Regions from separate parts of the Shewanella sp. SM95 genome, predicted to be linked through region 1. Evidence: predicted binding sites of a transcription regulator. Region 1 holds the regulator's gene; each other region holds the start of a gene.
What was found. Region 1 encodes MetJ, which represses methionine synthesis genes. Its sites were predicted from a motif close to TAGACGTCTAGACGTCTA; they were not measured.
Positions count from the first base shown of each region.

Region 2: metE (5-methyltetrahydropteroyltriglutamate--homocysteine S-methyltransferase) is a predicted target of MetJ. The motif match lies at 2,266-2,283, and genes of this name have one in related genera.
Region 3: metK (methionine adenosyltransferase) is a predicted target of MetJ. The motif match lies at 2,663-2,680, and genes of this name have one in related genera.

Region 1 is NZ_JAKKSE010000007.1:111,960-116,249, forward strand. Features, by position in the region: gene L5M29_RS10325 (4Fe-4S dicluster domain-containing protein) at 1-546, shown strand, start outside; gene nrfD (NrfD/PsrC family molybdoenzyme membrane anchor subunit) at 549-1,496, shown strand; gene L5M29_RS10335 (sulfite exporter TauE/SafE family protein) at 1,603-2,346, opposite strand; gene metJ (met regulon transcriptional regulator MetJ) at 2,481-2,795, opposite strand; gene metB (cystathionine gamma-synthase) at 3,008-4,171, shown strand; gene L5M29_RS10350 (bifunctional aspartate kinase/homoserine dehydrogenase II) at 4,183-4,290, shown strand, end outside.
Region 2 is NZ_JAKKSE010000021.1:39,670-43,959, reverse strand. Features, by position in the region: gene L5M29_RS18850 (TonB-dependent receptor) at 1-198, shown strand, start outside; gene L5M29_RS18845 (HDOD domain-containing protein) at 479-1,207, shown strand; gene L5M29_RS18840 (LysR family transcriptional regulator) at 1,288-2,193, opposite strand; gene metE (5-methyltetrahydropteroyltriglutamate--homocysteine S-methyltransferase) at 2,394-4,290, shown strand, end outside.
Region 3 is NZ_JAKKSE010000006.1:67,668-71,957, forward strand. Features, by position in the region: gene epd (erythrose-4-phosphate dehydrogenase) at 1-166, opposite strand, end outside; gene tkt (transketolase) at 283-2,277, opposite strand; gene metK (methionine adenosyltransferase) at 2,723-3,874, shown strand; gene L5M29_RS09250 (hypothetical protein) at 4,030-4,290, shown strand, end outside.

The sequences.
Region 1 (4,290 bases):
GTGCACGACGAGAATAAGTGCATCGGCTGCCAAGCTTGTAACGTGGCGTGTCGCAGTGAAAATGGCGTACCCGAAGGCGTAACTCGTCTGCAAGTGCGTGTGGAAGGCCCCTTTGGTGAGATGCCCAATCTGCATTTCAAATATCACAGGGTATCTTGCCAGCAATGTGAAGATGCACCCTGCGTTAAGGTGTGCCCAACAGGCGCGGCCTATGTGGGTGAAGACGGCATTATCTCTATCCATACCGAGAAGTGTGTCGGCTGTATGTACTGTGTGGCAGCGTGCCCTTATAAAGTGCGCTTTATGAACCCAGAAACCAAGGCGGCGGATAAGTGTAACTTCTGTAAAGACAGTCGTTTAGCACGGGGCGAAGAGCCAGCGTGTGTGACAGTGTGTCCAACCGATGCCTTAGTGTTTGGTGATGCCAATGATCCAAGCAGTGAAGTGGCCATCATGCTCAACACTAAAATCACTTACCAAGATAAAACCCATTTGGGCACAAAACCTAGGGTATATCGCGTTCCTACCAAAAGAGGGGGGATTTGATTATGAACAATACTTGGGGCGACATGGCGCAATATGATCCTGTCACTTGGCACTGGGTCATCGCCGTTTACCTGTTTATGGCGGGGTTATCCGCGGGCAGTTTATTGATTGGCATTGGTTTACGCTGGGCGAATAAGGAACTCAGCGCGGGAGCTGAAAGCAGCATTCTTAAGGCGGCAGCCATTATTGGGCCTGTAGCAATTAGCTTAGGTCTAGCTTGCTTAGTGTTTGACTTAACCAAACCATTCCACTTCTGGTTGATCTTAATTCACTATAACTTCCAGTCTGTGATGGCAATCGGGGTACTGGCGCTGCTGGCGTATTCTCCCTTAGCTTTTGCGTACGCCATTATTGTGCTGCGGGATGACTTACCAAAATGGGGTTTGGGTTTCCTAACACCTATCGCTAAGTTACTTATGCCATTTCGAAAGCTGATTGAAGTATTGTTGTTTGTCCTCGCCATTGGCGTAGGGGCTTACACTGGCTTCTTAATTTCGGCGATGAATGCCTATCCTATGCTCAACACTGCGGTACTGCCTGCGCTGTTTTTAGTGTCAGGTCTATCGGCGGGCGCTGCGGCAAATGCGGTACTGGCGTTGCTGATGTTTAAGACGGACAGCCACGACAAAACCTTAGTGAAGATGCACGGTTTAGAATTGCCTGTGATGGCGATTGAAATCCTGTTCCTGTTCATGTTGTTCTGCGCCTTGTACTTCAAGGGCGGCGCGGCGGCTGCGGCCTTAGCATCGTTAACGTCTGGGCTATGGGCAAGCGTGTTCTGGATAGGCGTTGTCGGTATTGGCTTTGGTATTCCATTGCTGTTTATGCTGCTACCCGCCGCGACTCGCCACACTAAGGGCGCGATGATCATGGTGGCTTGTGCGAGCTTAACGGGCGTACTCGCCTTAAGACACTTTATTGTGTACGCAGGGCAAAGCTATTTAAGCTGAGTGTAAGCTGGCTTTACATATTGATAGATAAAGAAAAAGCACTGGCAATGTCAGTGCTTTTTTATTGTTTGAATCTTCAGATGATTTGCCATTACAAGCGGGACGCTTATTGGGGTAATAACTCGATAACCGACTTCATCGTTAGCACTAAGGCGCTGATACTGCACAGGACTAACGTCGCCATCTTTGTCTTCTCTTTATCGACACGGCCCACTAATCGTCCTGCGACTAAGTAACCTAAAATCACTGAGGGGAGCAGCATCAACGACAGCCACAGATGTTTTAATTCTAATAAGCCAGTGATCGCTAAAATGATCAGTGCAATCATGGAGCTAAAAATGAAAAAGGCCGACAGGGCAGCGCGAAACTGCGAGGCATCTTTGCCTGCCAACAAAATCGCCATCGGCGGGCCACCAATCGCGGCGATATTGCCGAAGATCCCTGAAACCACGCCCGCACCGAAGAGGGTTTTCTTATTCACTGGCAGGCTGAATTTATACAGGCTGAGGATCACTGCGACAGTCACAATGGCGGCGATGGATAAACCGAGTATGGGTTGAGGCGCAAACAGCAACAGGCTCGCGCCGATAAAACCGCCGGGCACGCGGCCTATGAGCGCATATTGCAAGCCATTGAATTCTAAGTGACCGCGTTCACGCACTAAGGTCAGCAGGGCGATGGAGAAACCCATAGCAATAACAGGCGCAGGTACAAGTTGTGGATCGACGATATACAGCAAAGGACTGGCGACAACCGCAAGCCCAAACCCAATAAGACTTTGGGTTAATGCGCCCAGAAACACGACCAGCGAGGCTAAGGCGAGTGTCTGTGGATCTATCATAGAAAACATAGGATTTCCTATATCCCAAACCAACTCAAGATGGTGAAATTTAAAGTTTGAAGTCGCTTGGGTATAAACAAAAAGGGATCGTTAACGATCCCTATTGATGAGCACTGTGATATGACTTTGAAAGCGACGAGTCGCTATTCCATGTCTTCCCACTCTATTCCCATTTGATCCATCAACAACTTGGCTTCGGCGGGAATGCTGTCTGGGTTATCTTTTGACAGATCTTCATCGTTGGGCAATGGCTGGCCAGTGTAGGCGTGCAAAAATGCCTCACACAACAGCTCGCTGTTGGTGGCGTGACGCAAATTATTGACCTGACGACGAGTACGTTCGTCCGTGAGGACCTTAAGCACTTTGAGCGGAATAGACACAGTAATTTTTTTTACTTGTTCATTCTTCTTGCCATGTTCAGCATAGGGGCTGATGTATTCCCCATTCCATTCAGTCATTGACTCACCTGTTATAACGCTAAATTCGGGGCAGATTTTAAACCCTTACAAAGAACAGTCAAATTATTGCTACTATTTCTTTGTGATTGCAAACAGATTTCTTTATGTTCAGACGTCTAAACGTCTTCACGCCTATTGACGATGGCGTTGGGCTTAGGTACATTTAGACGTCCAGACATCTCTATCAGTCTACCGAATTTAGGAGTCCACCCATGGCAGAGCGTCAATTAGCCACACTGGCTGTGCGTCAGGGTATCGAAAGCGATACTCAATATGGCGCAGTTGTGCCACCGATTTATTTGTCGACTAATTACGCCTTCGATGGTCATAAAAATCCCCGCGAATTCGATTACAGTCGTTCAGGCAACCCAACGCGCTGCATTTTAGGCGAAGCATTAGCGCAATTAGAAAAGGGTGCCACTGGCATAGTGACCTGCACTGGCATGGCGGCCATCACCTTAGTGACGACTTTGCTCGGCCCCGATGACCTATTGGTTGTGCCCCATGATTGCTATGGCGGTTCCTACCGTTTATTTACCAACTTGGCGAAGAAAGGCCAGTTTAAGCTCATTGTGGTCGACCAAACCGACAGCCAAGCGTTAGCCGCCGCCATTGCCCAGAATCCTAAGATGGTGTGGCTCGAAACCCCATCGAACCCGTTATTGCGTGTGGTAGATATCGAAGCCATTGCTAAGGTGAGCCATGAGGTCGGCGCGCTGGTGGTGGTCGATAACACCTTTTTATCGCCGATATTGCAACAACCCCTATTGTTAGGCGCGGATATCGTTATCCACTCCACCACTAAATATATCAATGGTCACAGCGATGTAGTCGGCGGCGCAGTGGTCGCCAAAGACGCGCAAATCGGCGAAAGCTTACATTGGTGGTCGAACACTCTAGGCTTAACGGGGTCAGCCTTTGACAGTTATCTGACCCTGCGAGGCCTGCGTACCTTAGCTGTGCGTATTCGCGAGCATCAAACCAATGCCCAGCGTATTATTGAGGTATTAACGCAAAGCCCTGTGGTGAGTAAAGTCTATTACCCAGGGCTTGCGGATCACCCAGGTCACGCCATTGCGGCCAAGCAACAACAGGGCTTTGGCGCTATGCTGAGCTTTGAGCTCAAAGGCGGCGAGGCCGAAGTGGTGGCCTTTTTAGGTGCACTCAGCTTATTTAGCGTGGCGGAAAGTTTAGGTGGCGTCGAAAGTTTAGTGGCAGTGCCCGCCACTATGACCCACAGAGCCATGGAGCCGCAGGCGCGCTTCGAGGCTGGTATTAAGGACACCCTATTGCGTCTATCGGTGGGTATTGAAGATGCCGCCGATTTAGTTGCAGATATTCAAGCAGGATTAGCCGCCGTTGCGGCTTGTCAGTAGAGGAATAATAGATGGCACGTTGTCACTTACATAAATTTGGTGGCTCCAGTTTAGCGGATGCCGATTGTTATCGCCGAGTCGCCCATATCCTGTTAACCCACGGTCATAGTGATGATCTT
Region 2 (4,290 bases), on a different contig from region 1:
GGTGATAAGCTAGCAAGTTACGTGCTTGGTAATTTAGCCTTGAATTATAATCGTGATGCTTGGCTTGCCAGTCTGCGTATCGATAATGTATTCGATAAAGATTATGTTAGCGCAGGTTATTACGGTGGCGATTGGGGGGATAGTTACTATTCTGGTCGAGGTCGCGATATTCGTTTCACTGTGGGCTACCGCTTCTAAATATTAATGAGCTATCTAACTAACAAAGCCAGACTCAGTCTGGCTTTTTATTTTTTACGCTGAGTTCAAAGAATAAATCTTAAAATAGGTATAGTCTTGAATATCGTTTTAGTAGAGTGGTTTAATTGTCGTTATCTATAGTGTTAGCGGGCAGTCATTACTAAATAGGAGTAATTTATATTTTACTCTGCTGTTTATGGCTGAAATTCTTAGTATTTTAGGTATGATGTGAGCTGTAACCGAATCATCTTATTGTTAATAAACAGGTGTAAAGTGTCTTATGACTGATCTTGAGCAACAGGTTTTTACTCAAGTTAGAGCTATCATAGCGAACGAAGAGCAAGTGATTGGCCGCCGAGGAATTCTAATTCCACTCAAAAAAGCGATCCTTGCTGAAGGCGACATTCGTAATGTGATTGACATTATCTCGAGCGATCCCGCATTGGCAGCGCACATGCTTATGCGCAGTAATTCCGCACAGGCTGCTGTAGTGGAAAATCACAAAACTCGTTCGTTGAAAGAAGCTTTGATCCGCTTAGGTCAAGTTAATATCTATCGCTACGCCTTTACGTTCTATTTAAAAGAACGCCTCGATGAACTGCCACAGCCCTATAAAAAGTTGGTCCAAGGTTATTGGAAGCTGACTGAAGATATTGCAACGGATGCGGTAGATAGCTTAGCGGATATGGAAGGTGTGGAGGTTGATGCTGACGAAGTGCAAACCTTAGCTCTGTTCAGTGTGTTCGGCCAAATTATCGCACTGACCGCATTTGCCTATTTAAATGCTAATGCCGAACAGTCATTTCCTTTAAGTGTGATTAAGTCATTGATTGATAATCAACAACAGACCTTAACCATAGAAGCGTTCGAGGCGTTAGATCTCGATCAGGATCTGCGTCAAGAATTTATGATCGCCCATAATTTGCGTCAGACCCGTAATCCTAATTCATCAGGGTTGATACTGCGCCGTGTCTTGTCTATGCGTGGATTGTTGATGAATCCGCTGTAATTTGTCGATGCTATGAAGTAGTCATTTGACTCAATAAAAAAGCCTGCATTCGCAGGCTTTTTTACTCTATGTCACCCGCATTAATTCGTCTTCTGCTGGCGGGATAAACCTTCCCTCGCCACCAGTTGTAACCAATTTTGGATCAATGCAGAGTTAGCACTGTGGCGGCGATAGGCACCAAATAGCGGTCGTTTCAGACCTTCTTGGCCGAGTTTTACCGTAGCGAGACTCAGTCCATGTCCTTCATTAATCGACCAGCTTGGCAGTGCGGCTATGCCGTCTTTACAGGCAATGCGTTGCAATAACATCATGGTTAAATCACAGGTTTTTTGCTCGCCCGCCTCTATGCCCGCAGGTTCTAAAAAGTGGCGATAAATATCTAAACGTGTCAACGGCACTGGATAACTGATAATAGGCAAGTGTGCTAATTGCTTAGGAGTGACATAGGCTTCTTTCGCTAAAGGATGATCCTTAGCAACCACTAACTTCACTTCAAAATCAAACAAATGCTGGTAGGCGAGTGAATGCCCAGGCACAGGATCTGAGGTTAATACAATATCCAGTTCACCCATTTCTAAGGCATTGAGCGAGTCGAACAAGTGGCGGCTCGACAAGTCTAACTCGGCAGTTGGATGATCTTGCCTAAATTGTTCCATTACAGGCATTAACCAGCGAAAACAGCTATGGCACTCAATGCCGACTCGCAACTGATTAGTTTCGGTTTCCAGCCCATTCTTCAAATCTGTCTCGGTTTCTAACACCTTAGGCAAAATCTCTTCGGCCAGATGCAACAGGCGTGCACCTTCTTGGGTGAATGACAGTGGCTTACTCTTACGCACAAAAATGGGCGAGTTAATCCTTTGCTCCAACTCCTTAATCTGGTGGGAGAGGGCGGATTGAGTGACAAAACGTTTTTTGGCTGCGCCCGCCAAACTGCCGCTTTCTTTCAGGGCCATTAAGGTTCGCAGGTGTCTTAGTTCGATCATGTTCACTCCAAGTGAATTTCGCTCATGTTGTGCTTGAAATCAATTCGGTTGCTGGCATAGAGACTAACACAATAAACTTCTAGACGTCCAGACGCCCATTGTTATTTATCAAGGCTGAAGTGCTGAAAAGTGCCAAGAGAAAACAATCTGGTGGGTGCAAGTGCCGAATGTGGCTTATCTCAAATAAAGGAAGATAGAGTATGCAATTAAATAGTCTTGGGTTTCCCCGTATTGGGCGTCGTCGTGAATTGAAATTTGCCTTAGAAAAATACTGGCGTGGTGAGAGCACTCAAGCGGAATTACGTGAAGTGGCGAGTGAACTTCGCCGTACCCATTGGCAGTGGCAAGCTGCTGCTGGCATTGAGCAAGTTCCCGTAGGTGATTTTGCCTTTTATGATCAAGTGCTGACCTTAAGCGCGACTTTAAATGCCATTCCTGAGCGCCATCGTGGTGAAGGGGCAATCGATCTCGATACTTTATTCCGTGTTGCCCGCGGCAGAGCGCCAACGGGCCAAGATGCGCCAGCCTCTGAAATGACCAAGTATTTCAATACTAACTATCACTATCTGGTACCTGAGCTCAGCCAAAACCAAGAGTTTTCGATTGCCTATGAGCAGTTCTTTGATGAAGTCAGCGAAGCGCAGTCCTTAGGCTATAAAGTAAAACCTGTGCTACTCGGCCCTGTTAGCTACTTGTACCTAGCTAAAACCGTGGGCGAAGAGTTTGATAAGTTAAGCTTATTACCCAATTTATTAACTGCTTATGCTGACATTTTGGCGCGTTTTGCTGCTCAGGGAGTGCAATGGGTACAGCTCGATGAGCCCATTCTCGCATTGGAATTGGATGGCGAATGGCAAGCGGCGATGATTGAGGCGTATCAAGCCCTCAGCACTGCGAAGGTGAAGATCCTTCTTACCAGTTATTACGGCGGTATCGCACACCATCAATCGCTGGTATCGGCCTTGCCGGTCGCGGGGTTGCATGTCGATTTAGTCACAGCGCCGGATCAATTAGCAGTCTTTGCCAATGCGCTTGGTCAAGATCAAATTTTGTCGGCGGGTGTGGTCAATGGTCGCAACGTGTGGGCGGCAGAGGCGGATTTGATTGCCGAACGCATAGGCACGGTTGCCCGTGATCTCGGAGATCGCTTGTGGATCGGTACTTCTTGCTCACTCCTGCACAGCCCTGTGGATTTAGAGGTGGAAGCCACGCTTGAGCCCGCGCTGCGTCAACAACTCGCGTTTGCGAAGCAGAAATTACTCGAACTGGCCAATGTGCGCCAATTGCTACTGGCACCTGAATCGGTCGCGGCAAAAGAGATTGTGCAAACCTGTTTGGCACGCCGTGAGGCGAAAGCGCAGTCTGCAGATAAGCAAGTGATTGCCCGCGTTGCCGCGTTGACATCTGCCGATTATGAGCGCATCAGTGATTTCAGCGTACGCCAAGCAGTGCAGCAGCAGAAATACCGTTTACCTCTGTTGCCGACCACCACCATTGGCTCCTTCCCACAAACACCTGCAATCCGTGGACTACGCAGTCGTTGGCGCAAGGGCGATCTGAGTGATGCACAATATACAGAGCAATTGCAGCAAGTCACCCGCGATACTATCGACCGCCAGCTTAAACTCGGTATCGATGTGTTGGTTCATGGTGAGGCCGAGCGCAACGATATGGTGGAATACTTTGGTGAGCAGCTTGCGGGCGTTGGCTTTACCAAAAATGGTTGGGTGCAAAGTTATGGTTCACGCTGTGTTAAGCCGCCGTTGGTCTATGGTGATGTTAGCCGTCCAAAGGCGATGACGGTTGATTGGGCCGAGTTTGCCCAAAGTCTCACCGACAAGCCTGTAAAAGGCATGCTGACTGGCCCGGTGACGATTCTGCATTGGTCATTCGCCCGTGAAGATATCGGCCGCGATGTGATTGCGACTCAGCTGGCGCTGGCGATTCGTGATGAAGTGGTGGACTTACAAAATGCAGGTATTGGCATTATACAAATCGATGAGCCCGCCTTCCGTGAAGGTCTGCCATTGAAACAAAGTGAGTGGCAAGCCTATTTAGATTGGGCGGTGAATGCCTTTAAACTCAGCGCTGCTGGCG
Region 3 (4,290 bases), on a different contig from region 1:
ACCGACCGTGAGTGGTGTCGTACTGGGTCAGATGAATAATGGCTTCAGGTTTAGCTAATTCATTAATCGCGACAATCTGCATTTGCTGCCGTTTTCCAGACTCGTACAAAGCACGAAGAATAGAGCGGCCGATACGGCCATAACCATTGATAGCGACTCGGATCATTGAGGTCTCAATTTCCTCTTAATACAAAAACGGCCTGCAAACGATTGCAGGCCGCATTATACAGATTAACACTTAAAAAGTTTAACCTTTTGTATTGAATCTAATCCCTTGAGCGATTAGCCCAATGATTTTGCAGCATTCAGCACATTTTCAACGGTGAAACCGAAGTGATTCAATAGCACGTTACCCGGCGCAGACTCACCAAATGTGGTCATGCCCACAACTGTGCCTTCAAACCCGACGTACTTGTACCAGAAATCGGTATGCGCCGCTTCAATAGCCACACGTTTAGTCACTGCACGTGGTAATACAGATTCTTTATACGCGGCATCTTGCTTATCGAACTCAGTCGTCGATGGCATAGAAACTACGCGAACGTGTTTACCTTGCTCAGTCAGTGCAGCGGCTGCATCCATTGCCAATTGTACTTCGCTACCAGTTGCGATCAGGATCAGTTCTGGTGTACCCGCACAGTCTTGCAGTACATAAGCACCTTTAGCCACATTAGCTAATTGCTCAGCGGTACGCGCTTGCGCTTTCAGGTTTTGACGGCTGAAGATCAGTGACGTAGGTGCATTACGGCGCTCAATCGCCGCTTTCCAAGAAACAGCCGTTTCTGCCGCATCACATGGACGCCATACGGCCATATTTGGCGTCATACGCAGGTTAGCTAATTGCTCAACTGGCTGATGCGTTGGGCCATCTTCACCTTGACCGATAGAGTCATGGGTATAAACGAAGATGTTTTGAATGCCCATCAGCGCCGACATACGAACTGCGTTACGAGCATATTCCATGAACATCATGAAAGTTGCGCCGTAATTGATGAAACCACCATGCAGCGAAGCACCGTTCATAATGCCGCTCATGCCGAATTCACGCACGCCGTAGTAAATGTAGTTACCAGCTGGATCGTCTTGAATACCTTTAGAACCTGACCACAGTGTCAAGTTAGAACCCGCTAAGTCAGCAGAGCCGCCTAACAGTTCAGGCAACATAGCGCCAAATGCACCGATAGCATTTTGTGAGGCTTTACGGCTCGCAATGCCTTCGGCTTTGTCCTGTGATGCTTGTACGAATGCCTGCGCTTTTTCTTCGAAATCAGCCGGTAATTCACCTTTCAGAACGCGACGCTCATATTCAGCAGCCAGTTCTGGGTGAGCAGCGCGATATGCTGCAAACTTCTCGTTCCACGCTGCTTCACGGGCCGCACCGGCTTCTTTGGCATCCCAACCGGCATAAACGTCAGCAGGGATTTCAAATGGTGCATGTGGCCAGCCAAGGAATTCACGGGCGGCTGCGATTTCTGCATCGCCTAGTGGCGCGCCGTGACAATCGTGGCTGCCAGATTTGTTGGGTGAACCAAAACCGATAATGGTTTTGCAGCAAATCATGGTTGGTTTATCGGTAACGGCTTTAGCCGCTTCGATAGCAGCACGGATTGCCGCGCTATCGTGACCGTCAACACCGGCAATCACATGCCAGCCGTAAGCTTCAAAACGTTTTGGCGTATCATCGGTGAACCAGCCTTCAACATGGCCATCGATAGAAATACCGTTGTCATCCCAAAATGCGACCAGTTTACCTAAACCTAAAGTACCGGCTAATGAACAGGCTTCGTGGGAAATGCCTTCCATCAAACAGCCATCGCCGAGGAAGCAGTAAGTGTAGTGATCAACGATATCGTGACCATCACGGTTAAACTGTGCCGCTAAGGTTTTCTCAGCAATCGCCATACCGACAGCGTTGCTGATGCCCGCACCGAGTGGACCCGTTGTGGTTTCAACACCTGGGGTGTAACCGTATTCTGGGTGACCCGGGGTTTTAGAATGCAATTGACGGAACTGTTTTAGCTCTTCAATTGGTAATTCATAACCAGTCAGGTGAAGTAAAGAGTAAATCAGCATTGAACCGTGACCGTTAGAGAGGATAAAACGATCTCTATCTACCCATTTCGGATTGTTCGGGTTGTGCTTAAGGAAATCATTCCACAGCACTTCAGCAATATCTGCCATACCCATTGGGGCGCCGGGATGGCCTGAATTTGCTTTTTGAACTGCATCCATACTTAACGCACGGATTGCGTTTGCGAGTACTTTACGGGAAGACATGCTCTCTCCTGCTTGTTTGTGGGGTCTAGCGGGCAATTTGGATGCATATTTTCCCCTACATGCCAGTGTGACGCAAACTAAAATTACCATTCACTCAGCAAAAGATGGGCGAATATGTACCCAAACAACCTGAAGATGCAGGATTCAGGTCGCTTGGGTATACAAGTCGCAGAAACAAGCCAGTCACTTTGCTGGCGTTTACTTGAGAGGGCATAGCAAGGATCACTTGTAATGGAGAAATAAATTTCTCAAAAACATAGTAAACTTAATGCTATGAAATATAAGTAAAATAACCTATTTATGACAGAGCGTAGTCGTTTTCAGGTCACAATCTGAGAGGATTTTTTATTATCGGGGGTGATCGGCAATCGGATTTAAACTAAAATAGCCGTCTAGATGTAGATGCTTCTACACGTTTGAATGCTAACGACGAGATTTTCCTACTATGGCAAAGCACTTGTTTACTTCTGAGTCGGTATCAGAAGGTCATCCCGATAAGATTGCAGATCAGATTTCTGATGCTGTGCTAGATGCAATTCTGGCTCAAGATCCAAAAGCACGCGTAGCGTGTGAAACTTATGTCAAAACCGGCATGGTATTAGTGGGTGGTGAAGTCACTACCTCTGCCTGGGTTGATATTGAAGAAATCACCCGTAAAACGGTGCGTGAAATTGGTTATACCCATTCAGATATGGGGTTTGATGCAGACTCGTGCGCAGTATTAAACGCCATTGGTAAGCAATCACCCGACATCAATCAAGGTGTAGACCGCGCAGACCCTGCAGAGCAAGGTGCTGGCGATCAAGGGTTAATGTTTGGCTATGCCAACAACGAAACCGACATTCTGATGCCTGCACCTATCACCTATGCCCACGCATTAGTGAAACGTCAGTCTGAAGTGCGTAAAAATGGCACGCTACCTTGGTTACGCCCAGATGCGAAAAGCCAAGTCACTTTTGCCTATGATGATGGCAAAATTATCGGTATCGATGCAGTTGTGTTATCGACTCAGCACAGAGATGACGTTTCACAAGCCGACTTAATTGAAGGCGTGATGGAAACCATTATCAAGCCAGTATTACCGGCTCAATGGTTAAACAAAGATACTAAGTTCTTTATCAACCCAACTGGCCGTTTTGTTATCGGTGGTCCAGTAGGCGATTGCGGCTTAACGGGTCGTAAGATCATCGTTGACACCTACGGCGGCATGGCCCGTCATGGTGGTGGCGCATTCTCTGGTAAAGATCCATCAAAAGTGGATCGTAGCGCGGCATATGCTGCCCGTTATGTGGCAAAAAACATAGTTGCAGCAGGTCTTGCTGATCGCTGTGAAATCCAAGTGTCTTACGCAATTGGTGTGGCAGAGCCGACCTCTATCAGCATCGAGACCTTCGGTACCGGTAAAGTATCTGAAGAAGTGCTGATCAAGTTAGTACGTCAACACTTTGAACTGCGCCCATACGGTTTAACGGCCATGCTAGATTTAGCACGTCCAATTTATCAAGCGACCGCCGCTTATGGCCACTTTGGTCGCAGCGAATTCCCATGGGAAGCGACTGATAAAGCCGAAATATTACGTGCTGACGCGGGTCTATAGTCTTAATTCATTTCAATTTTTACACTTAAGACCCATAAAAAACCGCTACCCAGCGGTTTTTTTATGTCTGACATTTAGTTAGATTAATAGTGCTAAGACAAATATGGCAAGATAAAAAGCAGCATATACACAGACCATTAGAGTGCACTGATCCCATGACCGATAACGCCATCTTATTACAGCAACTTCAATCTTGTGCATGGGCAGCCAACGTAGGTCTGCCAGAGGAAACAGCAAAGACATACGGTACATTAGAGGAGATCGCCGCTTTTCTTGAATCCGATCCTGAAGCCTTTTTTGAAACACCTTACGAAATCCACTATGAAAGCCTGTGTGTAACTGATCATGACTTGGCAAATTCGTTAAAAACAAAGGCAGTAGTAAATGATGTGCATGCTTGGATTTCTGACAGCGAA